4 regions of the Mesorhizobium sp. HAY1-8B genome follow, and region 1 is predicted to be linked to each of the others. Evidence: predicted binding sites of a transcription regulator. Region 1 holds the regulator's gene; each other region holds the start of a gene.

What was found. The regulator LexA, encoded in region 1, represses DNA repair genes until DNA is damaged. The targets are predictions, from matches to a motif close to TGTTCNNNNTGTGTTCNG.
Region 2: the regulator LexA is predicted to act here: its motif matches at 3,010-3,027, upstream of AC1VON_RS14980 (PA0069 family radical SAM protein).
Region 3: the regulator LexA is predicted to act here: its motif matches at 2,698-2,715, upstream of AC1VON_RS14875 (2'-5' RNA ligase family protein).
Region 4: the regulator LexA is predicted to act here: its motif matches at 2,505-2,522, upstream of dinB (DNA polymerase IV).

The regions. Positions count from the first base shown of each region.
Region 1 covers NZ_CP200321.1:4,444,631-4,449,478, reverse strand. The annotation lists gene AC1VON_RS21240 (ComEC/Rec2 family competence protein) at 1-1,682, shown strand, start outside; gene lexA (transcriptional repressor LexA) at 1,676-2,413, opposite strand; gene AC1VON_RS21230 (GntR family transcriptional regulator) at 2,760-3,533, opposite strand; gene AC1VON_RS21225 (ABC transporter substrate-binding protein) at 3,688-4,674, shown strand; gene AC1VON_RS21220 (ABC transporter ATP-binding protein) at 4,742-4,848, shown strand, end outside.
Region 2 covers NZ_CP200321.1:3,203,992-3,208,839, forward strand. The annotation lists gene AC1VON_RS14965 (F0F1 ATP synthase subunit B) at 1-324, shown strand, start outside; gene AC1VON_RS14970 (F0F1 ATP synthase subunit B) at 335-826, shown strand; gene AC1VON_RS14975 (ribonuclease HII) at 931-1,626, opposite strand; gene AC1VON_RS14980 (PA0069 family radical SAM protein) at 1,781-2,935, opposite strand; gene AC1VON_RS14985 (glycosyltransferase) at 3,086-3,613, shown strand; gene AC1VON_RS14990 (hypothetical protein) at 3,758-4,732, shown strand; gene AC1VON_RS14995 (GFA family protein) at 4,739-4,848, opposite strand, start outside.
Region 3 covers NZ_CP200321.1:3,184,938-3,189,785, reverse strand. The annotation lists gene AC1VON_RS14900 (aminopeptidase) at 1-279, shown strand, start outside; gene AC1VON_RS14895 (DUF488 domain-containing protein) at 305-667, shown strand; gene AC1VON_RS14890 (ArsC family reductase) at 762-1,112, opposite strand; partial or broken gene AC1VON_RS14885 (SRPBCC domain-containing protein) at 1,198-1,452, shown strand; gene AC1VON_RS14880 (SnoaL-like domain-containing protein) at 1,543-1,896, opposite strand; gene AC1VON_RS14875 (2'-5' RNA ligase family protein) at 2,025-2,663, opposite strand; gene AC1VON_RS14870 (ABC transporter ATP-binding protein) at 2,797-3,882, opposite strand; gene AC1VON_RS14865 (cupin domain-containing protein) at 3,872-4,480, opposite strand; gene AC1VON_RS14860 (ABC transporter substrate-binding protein) at 4,615-4,848, opposite strand, start outside.
Region 4 covers NZ_CP200321.1:5,572,623-5,577,470, reverse strand. The annotation lists gene rsgA (ribosome small subunit-dependent GTPase A) at 1-772, opposite strand, end outside; gene dinB (DNA polymerase IV) at 1,226-2,473, opposite strand; gene AC1VON_RS26780 (winged helix-turn-helix transcriptional regulator) at 2,592-3,008, opposite strand; gene AC1VON_RS26775 (dihydrofolate reductase family protein) at 3,117-3,704, shown strand; gene AC1VON_RS26770 (SDR family oxidoreductase) at 3,828-4,709, shown strand; gene AC1VON_RS26765 (alpha/beta hydrolase) at 4,815-4,848, shown strand, end outside.

The sequences.
Region 1 (4,848 bases):
CCGGCATCGGTGGCAGCGGCTTCTTCCTTGGCAATCCAAAAATCATCTCCGCCGACGACGATGAGATGCCGCTGTCGGCCCGCCTGTTTTCGGGGATAGAAAATGCGCGCGAAGCCATCGCCGACCATATCAGGGGCGTTGTTGGCGGCGCCGAAGGCGAGATCGCGGCAGCGCTGATCGTTGGCGTGCGCGCCGGCATTCCCGATGAAATCAACGAAGCGATGCGGCGCACTGGCATCTATCACATCATCTCCATATCGGGACTGCATATGGCGCTGGTCGCCGGCACCATCATGGGTCTGCTGCGCGGTGCCTTCGCGCTTTTCCCGGATTTTTCCGCGCGTCGGCCGGTGAAGAAATATGCGGCCGCCGCGGCACTGTTGTCGATCGCCGCCTACCTCGTCATCTCAGGCGTCGTCGTTGCCGCCGAGCGCAGCTTCATCATGCTGGCGGTGATGCTGATTGCCGTATTGTTCGATCGCGCGGCGCTGACCATGCGCAACCTCGCTATCTCGGCGATCGCCGTCATCGTGGTGTCGCCGCATGAAGTGGTCGGCCCGAGTTTCCAGATGTCGTTCGCCGCGACGGCCGCACTGGTCGGCGCCTATGCCGGCTGGGCGGATCACCGTGCGGGAAAGACAAGACCGCCACCGCCAAGGCGATCCCTGCCGGGGTTCCTGACGCGAAAATTCCTCGCGCTCACGGGAGGGGTGGCGATGACGTCCATCATTGCCGGCAGCGCCACGGCGCTGTTTGCCATATGGCACTTCCAGCGTGTGTCGCCGCTCAGCCTGTTCGCAAATCTGGCTGTCATGCCAATTGTCTCAGTCGTCATGTTTCTGGCGGTTGTCAGCGCCTTGACAATGCCCTTCGGTCTGGACGGACCTTTTCTCTACCTCATGGGCAAGGGCCTGACCGCGATGATCGCCATATCGGCGTGGATATCGGAACGCTCCCCCGTCGATGCGGTCGGGCTGATTTCACAACACTCCGTGCTGCTGGTGACGATCGCCCTGGTCATCGCGACGATGGCGACGACATGGCTGCGGCTCGCGGCAGTGCCATTCGCGCTCGCCGGCCTGTTGACAGTGTCGGATACACGCACGCCGGACGTGCTGATCTCCGAAGACGCGCGGCTGGTTGCGCTGCCGATCGGCGGCGGCGAACTCGCGGTCAGCCGGGCTCGTCCAAACGAATTCACCGTCGACAATTGGAAACGCGCGCTGGTGTCCGAAACCATCGTCGTGCCGGAGATGTTCAACAAGGCGGACGGGCAATTCGACTTGGCCGATGCGGTCAATCTGCCGCCGGGGGCGCCGTTTTATTGCACGGAGGGCATCTGTCTCGCCCGGCATCCGTCTGGCGCGATCATCGCGCATGTCGAAGACCGCAAGGCTACCTGGAAGGCCTGCGGCTTCGCCGACCTGATCGTTGTCAATGATGCGACGGGCTACGATGCCTGCCACAACCCGCTGGTTCTCGTCGTTACCAAACGGCAACTCGCACGCAAGGGCAGTGCCGCTGTCTTCTTCGACCGCCAATCGGCGACCAGCCCGCCAACCATCAGCTTCGCCGTGGACGGGCCCTATCGGCCCTGGCACACGCAACGAAAGTTTTCGCGTGAGGCGAGGGGACTGCCGCCCTATCAAAAACCTGAAACGCCGGCCGCTCCTGCTCAGTAGCGCCTGATCAGGCCGACTAGCTTGCCTTGCACCTTGACCCTGTCCGGCCCGAAAATGCGCGTCTCGTAGGCCGGGTTGGCGGCTTCAAGGGCAATCGAGGCGCCCTTGCGGCGGAACCGCTTCAAGGTCGCTTCCTCCTCGTCGACCAGCGCCACGACGATCTCGCCTGGGCTCGCCGTATCGGCGTTGCGGATAATGACTGTATCGCCATCGAAGATGCCGGCCTCGATCATCGAGTCACCCTTGACCTCCAGCGCATAGTGCTCGCCACCCATGATCATGTCCGGAGGCACCGAGATCGAATGCGTCTGATGCTGGATGGCATCGATCGGCACACCTGCGGCGATACGGCCCATCACCGGGATCGACACGGCAGAGACCGCGTCGTAGTCATTGCCGGCAGAGGGCAAGCGCGACGGCGCCGGCTTGATCTGACGGCCTAGGCCGCCCTGACCAAGACTGCCTTGAATGACACTCGGCGAGAATTTCTTTGCCGCGTTGAGGCCGGGCGCGATCGAATCCGGCAGTCGCAGCACTTCCAATGCCCGCGCCCGGTTGGGCAGCCGCCTGATAAAGCCGCGTTCCTCCAGCGCCGTGATCAGGCGATGTATCCCTGACTTGGAGGCGAGATCCAGCGCCTCCTTCATCTCGTCAAAGGAAGGCGGGATACCGCTTTCCTTCAGCCGTTCATGAATGAACATCAGCAGTTCATGTTGCTTACGCGTCAGCATGGCGCCCCCCAGGCATTGAACGAAGGGAATCGGAATCGAAAAACAAACCCAGAACAAACACTATCTGTTCCAGTTGTGTTCCGCAACTGTTTAAAGTTTAGTGAATTTGTTAAGGCATCTGAAATTGTCTGCCGCCGGCAGCGGGCAGCGATCGGCCGCCTTCGCCGCCAGCGCGAGCATTGAAATCATTTTGGTTAATGGCCTGTGGCCTACCCTTGATGGACCTTGGAATCAGTTTCTAGAGGGCGTCCAGAGGCTGGATCGCGTCGTTGTTCGATCCATTCCTGGCGGAACGAAACGAAATCAAAACGCCAACGATCATGCTTCGAGAGCAATAACGCTGAAGTCATCCGGAAATTGCTTTCAGGCTGCCGGCGCGTGCGGTGTAGTTGTTCGCGCCGCCGTCCTCGCTATGAACGTAGACATGCAGCGTATAGCCGATATGCGCCGTCATCAGCGCCTTTGCCCGCTCGACATCGCGATCGAGGGCCGCTTCCATGATCGCGGTGTGATGCTCGATCGCGATCGCCTCTCGAAGAGCGTCCATTGCCTCGCCATAACCATCCTTGAGGCCGGCGGCCGCCCGCAATGTCGGCGCCAGGCCGAGAAACCGATGATGCCGCCGCAACTGATCGGCGATTGTCGAACGGAAGCGCAACAGCCAGTTGGACGTCGCGGCACTCAGCAGTGCCCCGTGAAAGGCCTCGTGGCTCTCGTCCCACTGGTCGACGGCCGCATCCGAGGGGTCGTCGACCGCGGTCTTGCAGCGGGAGAGCCGGTAGTGGGCGGTGACAACCGCGTCCTCCCATTCCCTGCCGCCTTTCTCGATCGATTCCAGGAACAGCGGCATCTCCACAACCATCCGTGCGCGAGCCAGGTCCTCGAGTTCGGCCCGCGACACCGGAGCCACGGCAAAGCCGCGATTGCTGATGGCGGTAACCAGGCGCTCGGCCTCAAGTCGAGACAAGGCTTCACGCAGCGGTGTCCAGCCGACGCCGTATAGACCGCGCAGCGCACTCAGCTTGAGCGGTGCGCCCGGCATGAGGCGTGTGGTCAGGATATCGCGCCGCAGCAGCTGATAGGCCGCCTCGGTTTTCGTGGAGTTGTTCTGGTCCTGCATCGCGATCCGTCCATCGTCGGGCATGTGAAAATTATATATGATGGTGCTCGATGGCAAGAATTATATATAATGTTTGACAGGAAGCGATGGACTGACCATGATCGCCACAGTTGCCGTCCCGATGAGCGGCGCTGATCAAATCTGGGAGGAAATGATGTTGAAGTCCAAATCCGCTTGGCTGTCGGGATTGGCCCTGGCAGGCGCATTGATGGTCAGCGCGGGGAGTGCCGCCGCCGACCAGATTCGCATCGGCATCGCCAATTTCGGCGAGCATCCGCAGCTCAACGCTGCCATAGCCGGATTCAAGAAGGCGCTGACGGACAATGGCTTTGTCGAGGGCAAGGATGTCGTCTACACGGAGAGCCATACCAATTTCGATGCATCGCTGGTGCCGCAGATGATCGCCAAGCTACAGGCGGAGCAGCCCAAGCTGATCTACACCATCACCACGCCGGTCTCGCAGATCGCCAAGAAGGCGCTTGCCGGTTCCGGCATTCCGATCGTCTTCGCCGCTGTCACCGATCCGGTCGCGGCCAAGCTGGTGCCGTCGTGGGACGCCGGAGACGAAGGCATGACCGGCGCCAGCGATCTGCAGGATGTCGCCGCTGTCATGGCCTTCACCAAGAAGCTGCTGCCGAACGCCAAGCGCTTCGGCGTGCCTTACAATCCAGGCGAGGCCAATGACGTCGCCCTGGTCGAGAAGATCAAGGCGACCGCACCGGCGGCCGGCTTCGAGGTCGTCGAAGTCGGCATCGACAACGTCAATGACATCCAGCAGCGCATCGCCGCGCTCGCCGGCAAGGCAGACGTGATCTACGGCCCGGCTTCGAACCTGATCCAGCCGGCGATCGCCGCTGTTTCCGCGGCCGCTCGCCAGACCGGAATCCCGGTCGTCAACTCCGATGACAGCGCGGTCCGCAACGGCACGGTGCCGGCAAGCTTCGCGGTCAATTACACGCAGGTCGGTGTCAACGCCGGCAACATCGCCGCCGAAATCCTCAAGGGCAAGGATCCCAAGACGATCGCGCCGTCGCGCCCGGCCTACAAGGATCACATGGCAACGATTTCCCGCAAGGCGATGGCCGCGTTCGGCATCGAGATACCGGCGTCGATGGCCGATTGCGGCTGCATCGTCGACTGACATCGGCACTGAAGGATGACGGCGCCGGCGCCGTCATCCCGAGGTCAGGGAGGAACGATGCTCGAAGATCCGATCCGCGCGTAAAGTATTCTACAAGGGCCAGGCCGACGAGAAGATCGCGCTGGACGGTCTCAGCCTGTCGCTGGCCACGGGCGAGTTCGGCATCGTCATCGG
Region 2 (4,848 bases), 1.2 Mb from region 1:
AGCAAGTTGAAGGGCGAGGCCGACGCCGCTGTTGCTGCTTACGAGCAGGAACTGGCGGAAGCCAAGAAGAACGCCAATTCGATCGGCCAGCAGGCCGCCGATGCGGCCAAGACGGAAGCCGAGACCGCACGCAAGAAGATCGAGGCCGCGCTCGACGAGAAGCTTGGCGAGGCCGAGGCACGCATTTCTTCCATCAAGGCCAACGCCATGAAGGAAGTCGGCAGCATTGCCGAGGACACCGCTTCGGCGATCGTCGAGGCCCTGGTCGGCGGCAAGGCCAGCAAGGCCGAGGTCGCGGCCGCGGTCAAATCCGTGGCCCGGTGAGGAGCGCATCATGGACGCTACATCTCTCGCAACGCTCTGGGCCACGATTGCCCTGATCATCTTCCTGGGCGTCGCCATCTACATCAAGGTGCCCGGCCTGATCGCCAAGGCGCTTGACGCCCGCGCCGCCAGGATCAGCAGCGAGCTCGACGAAGCCCGCAAGCTGCGTGACGAGGCCCAGCAACTGCTCGGCCAGTACAAGAAGAAGCGCAAGGAAGCCGAGCAGGAGGCTGCCGACATCGTAGCGGCCGCCAAGCGCGAAGCCGAAATGCTCGCCGCCGACGCGCATAAGAAGTCCGAGGACTATGTCGCTCGGCGCACCGCGCTTGCCGAGCAGAAGATCGGTCAGGCCGAGCGCGATGCGGTTGCCGAAGTGCGCGCCAGCGCCGTCGATGTCGCCGTCGAAGCCGCCCGCGCGCTGCTGGCCGCCAAGGTCGATGTCAAGGCCGGCGCCGACCTGTTCAAGGCTTCGCTCGCGGATGTGAAGGCCAAGCTGAACTGAGCGGTTCTCGAGCTGCCGACATGAAGCCGCCCGCAACCCGGCGGCTTTTTTGTTGGGCGCATTGAGCACGGATAATCCCTCGAGGGGGAGATCGCTCGCTCAGCTCAGTCCAGCCCGGCCAAGCTCTCTTCCTCAGCCACCTCCGCCCCGCCCAGCCTGAACGGCGCGAATGACACGCGGTGCAGCCGTGCGACGGGGCCATGCGCCTCGATCGCCGTACGGTGGCGGGCCGTGGCGTAGCCCATGTGGACTTCAAAGCCGTAGCGGTCGTGATGGCTGCCGCAGCCGCACATCATGCGATCGCGCATCACCTTGGCGACGATCGAGGCGGCGGCGATCGACTGCGAGCGCTGGTCGCCCTTGATCAACGCGCGGCCGTCGCACGGCAGCCCGGGCGGCACATCGCGGCCGTCGGCAAGCGCGAGTTTCGGGCGGACCGACAGCCCGACCAGCGCGCGCCGCATCGCCTCCAGGCTTGCCTTGAGGATGTTGCTGCTATCGATGCCTTCGGCGCTGATCGACGCCATCGAAACCGCCTGCGCGGAGCCAAGAATGCGCAGGAACAGCGCCTCGCGCTGCAAATGACTGAGACGTTTGGAATCGTCGAGGCCTTCGGGGATGTTGGCGGGGTCGAGCACCACCGCGGCCGCGACCACCGGCCCGGCCAGCGGGCCGCGACCGGCCTCATCCATTCCCGCGACAGGCCATAGCCCGTCAGCCATCGCCTTCGTCTCGAAGGAGAAATCGGGTTTCTCGACGATTTCGAAGAGAAGCGGAGAATCGGAACGCGCGCGAGCCATGTTGCGGCGAGGTTCGCATCGGCTCCGATTCTCCGCAAGTCCCTCCGGGTCGGGTGGGGCGCCGGACCGGGAGGGCACCGTCTGCAGGCCGGGGCAGGCCGGACGGGATTCTTTGCCGTGACCGCAATGAAGCGGCGGCGGCGAAAGGGGGCGTTCAGAGCAGCATCAACTGCTCCTGGTCCTTTCCGGCCGCGACGAACAGGTCGCTGCGGAGCGTGCGCCGCTCAGCATTGAGGCCGAGCCGCTTGGCGGTGATCTCGAAGCGGCGACCGATCTGCCAGGCGTAGGGTCCGGCGCCCTTCATGCGCTTGCCCCATTCCGAATCGTAGTCCTTGCCGTCGCGCATCGAACGGATCAGGGACATCACGTGGCGGTAGCGGTCGGGATAATGGCGCAGCAGCCAGTCCTTGAAGATCGGGCTGACCTCCAAAGGCAGGCGCAGCACGACGTAACCCGCCTCGCGCGCGCCCGCCGCGCGCGCCGAATCGAGGATCCGTTCCATCTCCTGGTCGGTGAGGCCGGGGATGATCGGCGCCACCATGACCGAAGCCGGAATGCCGGCATCCGAAAGCTGCCGGATAGCCTCCAGCCGCTTGGTCGGCGTCGACGCGCGGGGCTCCATGGTGCGCGCCAGCATGCGGTCCATTGTCGTCACCGACAGCGCCACCTTGGCCAGCCCGCGCTCGGCCATGCGCGACAAGATGTCGATATCGCGCGTCACCAATGCGGACTTGGTGACGATGCCGACCGGATGGCCACGCGCTTCCAGCACTTCGAGGATCTCGCGCATGATCCGGTACTGCTTTTCGATCGGCTGGTAAGGGTCGGTGTTGGTGCCGATGGCGATGGTGCGCGGCTGGTAGCCGTCCTTCGACAGTTCCTTGTCGAGCAACCTTGCCGCATCCGGCTTGGCGAACAGCTTGGATTCAAAATCCAAGCCCGGCGACAGGCCCATGAAGGCGTGCGTCGGCCGTGCGAAGCAATAAACGCAGCCATGTTCGCAGCCGCGATAGGGGTTGATCGACCGGTCGAAGGAGATGTCAGGCGATTCGTTGCGGGTGATGATGGTACGCGGCTTTTCAACCTGCACTTCGGTCTTGAAGGGCGGCAGCTCCTCCAGCGAATCCCAGCCATCATCGAAGACATGGCGGCTGACCGGCTCGAACCGGCCGGACGGATTGATGCCCGCCGACCGGCCGCGATTGCGGTCCGGACGGATACGCATGCCACTCTGCTCGATCATCGCATTGGCCATCTCGGCTCGTCCAGCTCCGAAAGCTGCAATGTCGGCGCGCACGATCGGTTCCATCTTGGCCCGCTCCCAGGGACTGTCCATGTTGTTTCGAATCGCTCGGTTCATGAAATTATTCCTATTTTCTCGATGAGAACAAATCAAGAACTTTCTATGCTGCGCTGCAAAAACTGGCGCTGTGCGCTGCTTTCCGCTATTCGGCTAAACATGCTCAGTGTTCTCATTGAAACGCGCAATGACGAGGAGGCTCTCGCCCGTACGCTCAGCTCGCTGATTGGCGGCGCTGTCGAGGGCGTGGTGCGCGAGGTCGTCGTCTGCGACACCGGCTCCACCGACCAGACGCATCATGTCGCCGAGCATGCCGGCTGCCAGTACGTGGCAAGCGGCGGCATTGCCGTGGGGATCCGCCAGGCCAAGGGTGACTGGCTGCTGCTGCTGGAGCCGGGCGCGCGGCTGGTGGAGGGGTGGATCGATGCGGTTGTCGCCCACACGGCGCGGCAAACCATGGCGGCGCGATTCTCGCGCGCGCGGGGCAGCCGCACACCGTTCCTGGCTCGGGTCTTTTCGGGAAACCGTGCGCTCGCCGACGGGCTGGTGATCAGCAAGCGGCAAGCCGCGTCCTTGTCGAAAAGCGCCGGTAGCGCCGAGGCGCTGGCGCGTGGCCTGGCGACAAAGAGGCTCGACGCCGAGATCTGGGTAGCGCCGCCGAGGCAGCAGCACCGCTCGCCAAAGTGATTTTTTGCATATGCTCTGTCTATTGTGCATTGCACAAAACGTGACGCGGGGTTAGCCTCTCCCCGAGGTGGTGAATTGGGTTTGGGTCATGCGAGTGGTGAGCACCGATGCGGCATCGGGGTCGCGCTCATGGACGAGGATCCGATGAACCTTTCAACCCCTGACAAATCCGGCGCCGCCAGTCTCGAGGCCATTGCCCGCAATGGCAGCTTGTTGCGGCGCATCGCCGTACGCATTCCGACCTATCTCACGGACCTGCGCGAAAACCCTGCCTGGCTGCCGATGTTCATGCTGGCGCGCACCATGCCTGGGCGACGGATGCATTGGCTGGGTGCAAAACGCGCCCGTCCTGCCGACAATGTTGGGGATACGATGTTTTCCGGTGTCGAGCGGGCGGCGGTGGTCGATGCGCTGCGCTCCGACGGCCTGTTTTCAGGCCTGGTCCTGCCATCGGAAATTCATGAGGAGATCGCGCGTTTCGCAGAACGCACGCCTTGCTTCGGCAATTTCGACCGTCGTCTCGAATTCATGCCGGGCGAGCATGCGAAAGCCGAGAAACGCCTGGCTCGCTCGTTGCTCAGCGGACACTATTTCGAGCGCATCCTCGACTGCCCGGCCGCACTCGCCATCCAGCGCGATCCGCTGCTGCTCGACATTGCCGCGCACTATCTCGGCGGCCAGGCGAAACTGATCACCACACGCGTCTGGTGGAGCTTTCCGACCGGCGCGGCCTCCGACGCCGACAAGAACCTTGCCTCGCTCGGCAAGTATCATTTCGACCTCGATGACTGGCGCATGCTGAAATTCTTCTTCTACCTCAGGCCTGTCGACGCCGACACCGGTCCGCATGTCTATGTCAGGGGCAGCCACAGGCGCCGCGCCATGAAGCATCAACTGACCCTGTTGGTCGGCCATCCCGCCCAGGAGGTGCTGGACGTCTATGGCGAGCAAAGCCCGGTGACCCTGACCGGAGAGGCCGGCCTCGGCTTTGTCGAGGACCCGTTCGGTTTCCACATGGGCACCGTGCCGGCGCGCACGCCGAGGCTGATGATGGAGGTGGGCTTCGGTGTTTCGCGCCCGTCACGCCGGCGCTTCCATGGAGAGCCGGTCATCCGCTGAGCGGGATCAGTCGAAGCTGATCTCGACCCGCATCCAGCGGAGGCGACGCCTGGCTTCGCGTTGCTCTCTGCTTTCCCCGTCGAAATCGACAGGGACAGGCTCGCGGCTGAACGCCT
Region 3 (4,848 bases), 1.3 Mb from region 1:
GCGCTGGTGCCGCATTCCTCGCCGATCTCGGCCAGCGGCCTGTTGTTCTTCAACACGCTGTTCGACGAGAACGCCGCCTGCCACATCGCGCTCGGCCAATGCTATTCCAAGTGCTTCGTCAACGGCGCCTCGCTCAGCCAGGACGAGATCGCGGCCCGCGGCGGCAACAAGAGCTTCATCCACATCGACTGGATGATCGGTTCGGACAAGATCGACATAGACGGCGTGCACAAGGACGGCAGCCGCGTGGCGGTCATGCGCAAGGGCGAGTGGACCTGACGGCTTGCCAGCCTGCGAGGGCGGGATGACTGTCGATATCGCGGTCAAGCGCATCTACGAAGCACCCGACAAGGCCGATGGCCAACGGGTGCTGGTCGATCGCATCTGGCCGCGCGGCGTCAGCAAGGAGCATGCCGCGCTGGCGCTGTGGCTGAAAGAGATCGCGCCGAGCGATGATCTGCGCAAGTGGTTCGGGCACAAGCCCGAACTCTGGACGGAGTTTCAGAAGCGGTATCGGGCTGAGCTCGATGAGAATGAAGAGGCGGTGGCGCGACTGCGCGGACTGCTCCGCCACGGCAAGGTGACGCTGCTCTACGGCGCGCATGACGAAGCGCACAACAATGCGGTGGCGCTGGCGGGCTATCTCAGCGCGGGCGCTCGCAACTAGCCACCGTTGGCCACAGCTTCGTCATCAGCTCCGAGGAATCAGACCGCCTCGGAGCCTTGCGTTCAGGCAATGACGAAGCGGGCGAATACAGCGTCTACTTGCCAACCGCCTGCGCATAGACATCCGGCTTGAACCCAACCAAGATCTGGTCGCCAACCTCAAGCACCGGGCGCTTGATCATTGTCGGTTTGGCCAGCATCAGCGCCTTGGCCTTTTTTTCGTCGAGCGACTGCTTGTCGGCGTCCGGCAGTTCGCGGAAGGTCGTGCTGCCCTTGTTGAGCAGCTTTTCCCAGCCGACCTTGCCAACCCAGCCACCCAACCGCTTCGCATCCAGCCCCTCCGAGCGAAAGTCATGGAAGCGATAGGCAACGTCGTGGTCCTCCAGCCAGACGCGCGCCTTCTTGACCGTGTCGCAGGTGGTGATGCCGTAGATCGTAGTCGTCAAAGCGCGTTTCCCTTGGGCTGACAATCGAATCCCTCCCACAACCTAAAACCGCCCTTCCCGATTTGCCAGCGCCCAGGCCCGCAACCATTGCTGCTATCTCGACATCGTGCCGAACGAGCGGCTGGTGTGGACGGATGCGCTGCTGCCGGGCTATCGGCCGTCAGGCGAGCCCTTCATCACCGCGGTCATTTCCCTCCAGCCGGATGGCCGAGGCACGCGCTACACCGCCACCGCCATCCACCGCGACGAGGCGACCCGCGACAGCCATGAGGAGATGGGTTTCTTCGATGGCTGGGGCACGGTGGCCGACCAGCTTGCCGAGTATGTGAAGATGATTTGAGCGGCACATTGCGGCCAGGACGCCGTCCCGGCCGCAATGCTTGTATCTCGAAGCGAAGTGCAGGCTCCGAAGTCGGAGGCATCTCCTGCCTCAGTAGTAAAAACGCTCTTCGGTAATCTTGCCGTTCTTGACCGTGTAGAGGCCAACCTCGTCCATGGTTACACGCTGGCCGGTAGCCTTGGGCGTAACGTCGAATGTGAAGCGCACCGCGAACTGGTCGCCGTTGACATAGGGTCCCTCGACCGAGCCACCGTGGACCTCATGGTTCTCCTGCCACCATTGGCTTTTCTGCCTGAGGGCCTCCTTGCCATGGCTGCCGGCCATCGGTCCCTCCATGGCTTCGTAGCTGGCGATGTCATCGGCATTGTGCTTTTCGGCGGCACCGTTGTGGTCTCCCTGCTTGAGGAGCTCGGTGAAATCCTTGGCAATTTCCGCGATGGTCATTTGTGTTCCTCCTGTTCAGACGCACTCGAAGTGGGGAAGCGCTTGCCGGCCCGCCACCCCTGCCCGCATGACAGCTGACAAGCCGTGTCAGGACGATCGATATAGCGCGGCTGTGTGACGACGATTTCTCACATACCGGCCAGGGAATCGTCCTGACCGGTCAATTGCCAACGTCCACACTCATCGTAGACGCCCTTGCCGATGAGACTGTGGATCAGCACAAAATCCCGCACCAACCAGTTGACTGGATCAATCGTCCGTTCGCGGAGTTTGGGCACACGCGCTTCATCGCGAAGCAGCGTGACATGCGGTTCGATGGACTTTGTGAGAAAGCATTTCAACGGGCTGTCGGAAATCAGCGCAGTAAGCTTGCGCCAGAATCCTTGTAGGGCCGGATTGCTGCCACTGCCGCCGCGCAGAACAAGCGAACCACCGCCAAAAGCCGACAAGCGATCGAAGGAAACCTCGAAAGGTTTTGCAACGATCATCGAACCTATACGGCAGGCGGTTTCGACCAACTCCTCCGGAAACCCGTCATGGTCGCCGAGACCGACGAGCGAGATATGGATGTGGTTTTCCGGAACAAACCACCCTTGCAGCCCCAGTTCGCGATCCAGGGCGACAGCCTTCCGAGCGAGAGGGCCGGCAATAGCGTTCTCGGCACGGACGGCGAAGAATATCCGGTCATCGAAATGTCGCTCGAACTCTTCCCATTGGAAAAAGGTCTGGCCGTTCCTGGCGGTTCCGAATGCAGGTTGCCCACCCATAACTGAACTCGACCGGCAAATTGTATCCGAATTTTAGAACAAAAAGAGAACATGTCAAGTGGAAACGGGACTGACAGGGCCCTCCCAGCATGTACCCGCGCAGCTGTGCGGCGACCTTTCGAAGGTGGTCAGACTAGCCCGACAGCATAGGGCAGTTCGCCCCACGGCGCAGGCTGATATGCGCCACGTCGCCAACGCTGAATTGAAACCCCTCGGCCTGGCGGGGCGCGTCGATGACGATCGGAATGCCTTGCCCGAGTTCGGCATGCAGGCGCAGCGTACGGCCGTGAAAGACGATGCTGTTGACGCGCGCCGGCGCTGTGCCGGCCGTGGCTTCGGTCGTCGCCAGGAGATCCTCCGGCCGCACGCCGATGATGCGCGTTGCGCCCGCGCTCGGGGCCTCGCCATTTTCCGGCATGGCTTCCAGCGGCAGAGCGCCGGCGGCGAACCGCAAGCGATCGCCGTCTCGGCCGACAAAGCGCGACTGCAGCAGGTTCATCGTGCCGATGAAGCTGGCGACGAATGTGGTGGCGGGCCGATCATAGAGGGTCGCCGGCGGCGCGATCTGCTCGATGCGACCCTTGTTCATGACGACGATACGGTCGGAGATCGACAACGCCTCGGTCTGGTCGTGCGTGACCATCACGAAGGTGGTGCCAAGCCGCGACTGCAGCCGCTTCAACTCGACTTGCATCTGTTCGCGCAGATGCGCGTCCAGCGCCGACAGCGGCTCGTCGAGCAATAGCACGCGCGGCTCGCAGACGATGGCGCGGGCGAGCGCGACGCGCTGGCGCTGGCCGCCCGACAGTTCCAGGACGCGAGCGCGAAGCTTGTCTGCGAGACCGACCATCTCCAGGGCTTCGCCGACGCGCTTTGCCTGCTCGGCGCCGGACAGTTTTCGCAAGGACAGGCCGAAGCCGACATTCTCGGCGACGTTCATGTGCGGAAACAGCGCGTAGTCCTGGAATACGGTGTTGACCGGCCGGTCGAAGGGCCGAAGGGCCGTGATGTCACGGTCGTCGAGCAAGACCTTGCCGCTCGACGGGCTTTCGAAGCCGGCAATGACACGCAGGCTGGTGGTCTTGCCACAACCGGACGGACCGAGCAGCGTGATGAATTCGCCGCTGACAATGTCGAGATCGACGGCATCGAGTCCGACGATGCCACCTGGAAAAACCTTGGAAACCGCCTGCAGCCGGACGAGTGGATCAGGCGCCATCGCGAACCTCGGACGGCTTCGTGGTGTTGACCCAGAGAATCTGGCACTGCTCCGAGCCGGGATTGCGGAAGGCGTGCAAAAGCGTGCTCTTGAAAGCAAAACTGTCGCCGGTCTTCAGCCCGTATCTTGTCGAATCCACCACCAGTTCGACCTCGCCCGAAAGCACGAAGCCGAATTCATGGCCGGCATGGGCATAGGCTTCCGCCGTACCGCCACCGGCTTCCACGGTCACCAGCATGCCGGTCAGCGTCGCGCCGGGCGGCGACAGCAGGGCCTTGGCGATGCCTTCGGATTTCACCGGAATCGCGCGGCGGCTGTTGGCGCGCACGCAATAGAGATCGTTGACGGCCTCGTCGCCGTCGGCGATCAACGCCGAAGGCTCGATGTCGAGCGCGGCGGCGAGCGGCCAGATTACCTTGACGCGCAACGAGGACATGCCGCGTTCGATCTGGCTGAGCGCGCCAATCGACACGCCTGCCCTCGCGGCCAGTTCGGCCAGCGACAGGCGGCGCTCGAGCCTCAGCGCCCGCACGCGCCGGCCGACCCGCACATCGGCATCGTCCTTCGGCTTCTCCGCCGTTTCGTCAAGAACATCCATGCATTCGTCCTCGTTGCAGTACTTTGGCTCGCGCCCGGCAAGCTTGCCTTCGGCACCCACTTACCCTGGCGTTGGCCCCACCCCTCACCTGCCTGCGATGAGGGGCAGCGCCAGCGTCCGCAATTAACCGCTGATCACCCGCCAGCCTTCACTTTCTCGAACATCTTCGCCACATCGTCGTTCTGTTTCATCGGCCCGGTGAAGATCGTGCTCTTCAGCATCACCTCCGGGTCGGACGGCAGTTGCAGCTTCTCAAGTTCGTCCTTCGATACGCCGGCGAAAGCGGTGCTGAGCGAGCTGCCATAGCCATAGGACTGGATCAGGAATTTGCCGGAGTCGGCGTCGAGCCTACTGTTGATGAAGTCATA
Region 4 (4,848 bases), 1.1 Mb from region 1:
TGCGCATGCCCGGCGTGTCGATCACCCAGCCGCCGCCGGCAATGGCATGCAGCGACCGCGCCGTGGTGGTGTGACGTCCCTTGGCGTCGTGTTCGCGAATGGCTCCGGTCTGCTGCGGCGATTGCTGCGCCGATCCAGCCAACGTGTTGACCAGCGTCGATTTGCCGACGCCGGAGGAACCGATCAGCGCCACCGTCTGCCCCGCGCCGCACCAGGCGGCGAGGGCGGTCGCGGCATCCGCTATGCGCGGGTTCAGCGTCACCACGGCCAATCCGCGCTGCAGCGCGGCGGCTTGGCGTTGATACGCCTCGGCGTCTTCAGCCGTGTCGGCCTTGGTCAGCAGGATGACGGGTGTCGTTCCGGCCTCGTTGGCCAGCGCCAGATAGCGCTCGAGCCGCGCGATGTTGAAGTCGGCATTGCAGGAGGTGACGATGAACAGCGTGTCGACATTGGCCGCGGCCAGCTGCGGCACCCGGCCGCCCTGGGCGCGGCGCTCCAGAACCGTCTTGCGGGTCAGGCGGCGCTTCACAAGCTGATCATGCGGCTCGACCAGCACCCAGTCGCCAACGGCATAGTCGCCGGTGGTGGCCTGCGGCGGCAATGTCAGGTCGGTTTGCCCTGCCTGGTACAGGCCGCTCAGGCGGTCACGATGCACCATCGCGATGCGGGTCGGGATCAGGCTTGCCTCGCCCGATTCGAGCTGATCGGCGAAGAAATCCGACCAGCCAAGGTTGACAAGCGATGGTGACGAGGCGGGGGAGGAGGCCGTCAAGGCTTCGACCAACGGTACGGCGTCGCAGACATCGGACAGTATCCCGGCAAGAAGAGGTGTGGCGCGGACAACGCCTTTCGGGGGCGATCCGCCCGCGCTGTTGTATGGGCGGCATGGCGGGATTTGGCAAGCATCTCACGGCGAGAGGGCCTGGCTCGGGTGCATTCCGACCATTCGCGGCCACAAATCATACGTCCAGCGACGTCGATTGTCGCGATGATCACCGGGCGAGCCTCAAGACGCGCCAGGCCGGAGTCCGCACCTTCTTGACAAGCTGTGCTGGCCGGATGTTACTGCCGCCAGCCGCTTGGGCTGGGGACTTTGCCGTGAAGAAGACATATCAGAAGCCGGTCTTGGTGAAGCGCGAGCTGCTGTCCGCCGTGACCGCCGCGCCTGCCACTTCCGGGCGTTGATCCGGAAGCCGTGGGGCGAGGGGGCTGACGCCTCACGCGCTCACAGCTCCTTTTCCGCCAATTCCCTGAATTCGTCGGGCACGGAGCGCGCTGCTTCCAGCGCCACCGTGCCGTAGCCGACCGCCTGTTTGCCGAAGCGCTCGCGGATCTTGTCGATGGCGCGGTCGGCGCCGAAGCGAGCGAGGCCTTTTTTGCTGCCCGGCCGGCGCTTCTCGTCGGCGAGGCCAAGCGGCAGGTCGAGTTGCAGTTCGGCGTTCTCCTCCAGATGCGAAACGGAGATCGCCAGCAGCGAGATCGTCTTTTCCCGGGGATGGTCGGCGAGTAGGCCACGCACCAGGTCCTGCGCGATTTCGGCCAGCATGGTGGTCGCCGAGATCGGCTGGTCCAGCGTGATCGAGCGTGTGACGGCGCTGAGATCGGCAAAGCGCACCCGCACCGTCACCGTGCGGCCGGGCCGCGCCTTGGCGCGCAGGCGGCTGGCGACGCGGTCGGCCAGGTGCAGCAAGGTCGGCTCGATCACCCGCGCCACGGCGGGTTTCTGGCCAAGCGCCGATTGCGCACCGGCCGAGTGTGCCCGGCGCTTGGGTTCCAGTTTTCTCGGGTCGCGGTTCCACGACAGGGCGGCAAGCTTTTCGCCGGCGGCGGGGCCGAGCAGCCGCGTCAGCGCGCCGCTATGCGTCCTGGCCAGCTGGCCGATGGTCTCGACACCGATCTCGGCCAGCCGCGCTTTGGTCGCCGGGCCGACGCCCCACATCAGGGAGACCGGCAAATCGTGCAGGAAGGCGAGTTCGGTGCCGGGGGCGACCACCACCAGCCCGTCGGGCTTGGCGACCTGCGAGGCGATCTTGGCCAGGTGCTTGGTGCGGGCCACGCCTATCGAGATCGGCAGGCCAAGTTCCGTGCGCACGCGGCGGCGGATCGCCGTGGCGATCTCTGCCGGTTGCCCGAACAGATGCGTGCAGCCGGCGACGTCGGCGAAGGCCTCGTCGATGGAAATGCGCTCGACCACCGGCGTGAAATCGTCGAGTACCTTGATCGCCGCGTCGCCCAGCCGCTGGTAGTGGCTGAAATTGCCGCCGACGAAGATCAGCTGCGGGCAAAGCTCGCGCGCCTTGCGCCCCGGCATGCCGCCGCGCACGCCAAAGGCGCGCGCTTCATAGGAGGCGGCGAGCACCACGCCGCCGCCGACAGCGATCGGCTTGCCGCGCAGCGACGGGTCGAGCAGCTGCTCGACCGAGGCATAGAACGCATCGAGATCGGCATGCAGGATGGTGGCTGTCGTTTCCATCCCGACCGCTCATCCGCAGTTGCTGATAGATGCGAACAGATAGAGAACAAAAGGTGATTGTTGTCAAGGGAAACCGTTTACCGAAACCCGTTCCCTTGAGGGAAAGGAGAGGCAGCGCCTAGACAACATGCTCCGCCCGCAGCGCGGCCTTCATCCGTTCCAGCGCCGGCTCGCCGCCGGCCGCCAGTTCGTCGGCAAGCCGGGCCAGGTGATCGTCGGCCTTGCGGTGCTTGCTGCCCCAGGCGCCGAGCGTGGCCAGCACCGGCAAAAGGTCGATGCCGGCCTCGGTCAGCCGGTAAATCGCCTTCAGCCCATGGCTCGGGTCGACGCTGCGGGTGAGGATGCCTTCGTCCTGCAGCGTCTGCAGCCGCTCCGCCAGCGTGCGTGAGGAGATGCCTTCATCGGACTGCAGGAACTCGCGAAAATGCTTTTTCCCGGCGAAGACCAGGTCGCGGATGATGAGCAGCGTCCAGCGGTCGCCAAGCAGTTCCAGCGACAGGCTGATCGGACAGCCGGATCTTTCACGCGTCGACATGTCTATGCTTCCATTTTTAAATCACTTTACTATTGACATCATTTTTGGCTTGCGTCAATAGTTCCAAAAGTAAAGCAATAGCCTTTTGATCCTGCAGGGGAGACGACGATGAAGAAGCTCATCCTTCAGATGCAGATGTCGGTCGACGGTTTCGTCGGCGCCCATGAGGATCATGGCTGGCAGCTCTGGGAGTGGGGCGACGACAGCGCCTGGGACGAGGAGCTGAAGCGGGACTTCAACGCCGTCTTCGCCGGCATCGACACAATCCTGCTCAGCCGCAAGATGGCCGAGGAGGGGTATCTGACCCATTGGGGCAATGCGGCGAAGAGGTTTCCGGCCGATCCGTTCCACGCCTTCGCCCAGCGCATCGTGGAGGCCCGGAAGGTGGTGCCGAGCGGCAGGCTGAAAACCTCGCGCTGGGAGCGCACGACGGTGGTCAGTGGTGACCTGCCGCGCGAAGTCGAGGCACTGAAGGCGGGCGAGGGCGGCGACATCGCCGTCTTCGGTGGTGCCGGCTTTGCGTCGGCGCTGATCGCGGCCGGGCTGGTCGACGAGTTTCAGCTGTTCATCAACCCGGCGGTGCTGGGCGCGGGACGTCGTATCTTCGAGGAAGGCGGTTTCCAGAACCTGCTTCTGCTCGGCTCGAAGGCCTATGCCTGCGGCATGGTGGTCAACCGTTACGCCCCGGCAGGGTGATTGGGGGCACGAAGGTTTCAGTCAAAAAAACTGTTTGGGGAGAATCCTTTGCCCTCGTCTCTTCGTCTTCAGGGTGCGGTCGCCGCTGTGGCGCCCGTCTCAATCCCAGACGGAGAGAAGACGATGATCCTGGTGACGGGCGCCACGGGCCTGAACGGCAAAGCGATCGTGCGCGAGTTCGCGCGGCAGAAACATGAGGTGAGGGCGCTGGTGCGCGATCCGAAGCGGGCGTCCGTGGCGGGACTCGGCGGACTTGCCGGCGTCGAACTGGTCGAGGGCGACATGCGCCGGGCGGAGACGCTGGGCGCGGCGCTCGACGGTGTCGACCGCGTGCTGATGATTTCGACCGCCGCCGAAGACATGACGGAGACGCAGTGCCGTTTCGTCGATGCCTGCAAGCAGGCCGGCGTCGCGCATGTGGTCAAGTTTTCCGGTGCCGAATCCAACATCGGCTACGATGCGACGAGGTTCCGCTTCACGCGCATGCATGAGGAGGTCGAACGCTATCTGGAGGGAGCCGGCATGGCCTGGACGCATCTGCGCCCCAGCCAGTTCATGCAGGTCTACCTGCGCGACGCGCCGACCATTGCCGCCGAGGGGGCTTTCTACCTCGCACTTGGCGAGACCGAACTGTCACCGGTCGATGTCGAGGATATCGCCAAGGTGGCCTTCCGGCTGTTGCGCGATGGCGGCCATGAGGGGGAGAGCCTCGACATGACCGGGCCAGAGGCGCTGACCATGAGCGACATCGCGGCGCGTATATCGCAAGCGATCGGCAAGCCGGTCCGCTATGTCGATGTCAGCCCCGCGGAGCGGCGGCGCAACCTTTTGGCCGCCGGCATTCCGCCCGGTTTCGCCGATGCGCTCGACGAGCAACTGGCCGAGCGGCTGCGGCGGCCGAAATCGCGGGTGCATCTGGCGACGCACGACATGTTCGGGGTGCGTGCAACGCCGTTCGTCGAATTCGCCCAACGCCAGGCGGCCATGTTCCGGGGCGAGGCTTAGCCGAGCCTTGGAAAAAGCATCCGCGGCCGCGTATCCTTTTTGCCCGCCCGTCCGTCTCTGCTTCTCGAAGGTCGCAGTCGGCGATCCGTAACCCGGGAGACCATCATGGCGAGCACTGAGAGCGAGGCAAACAGGAACC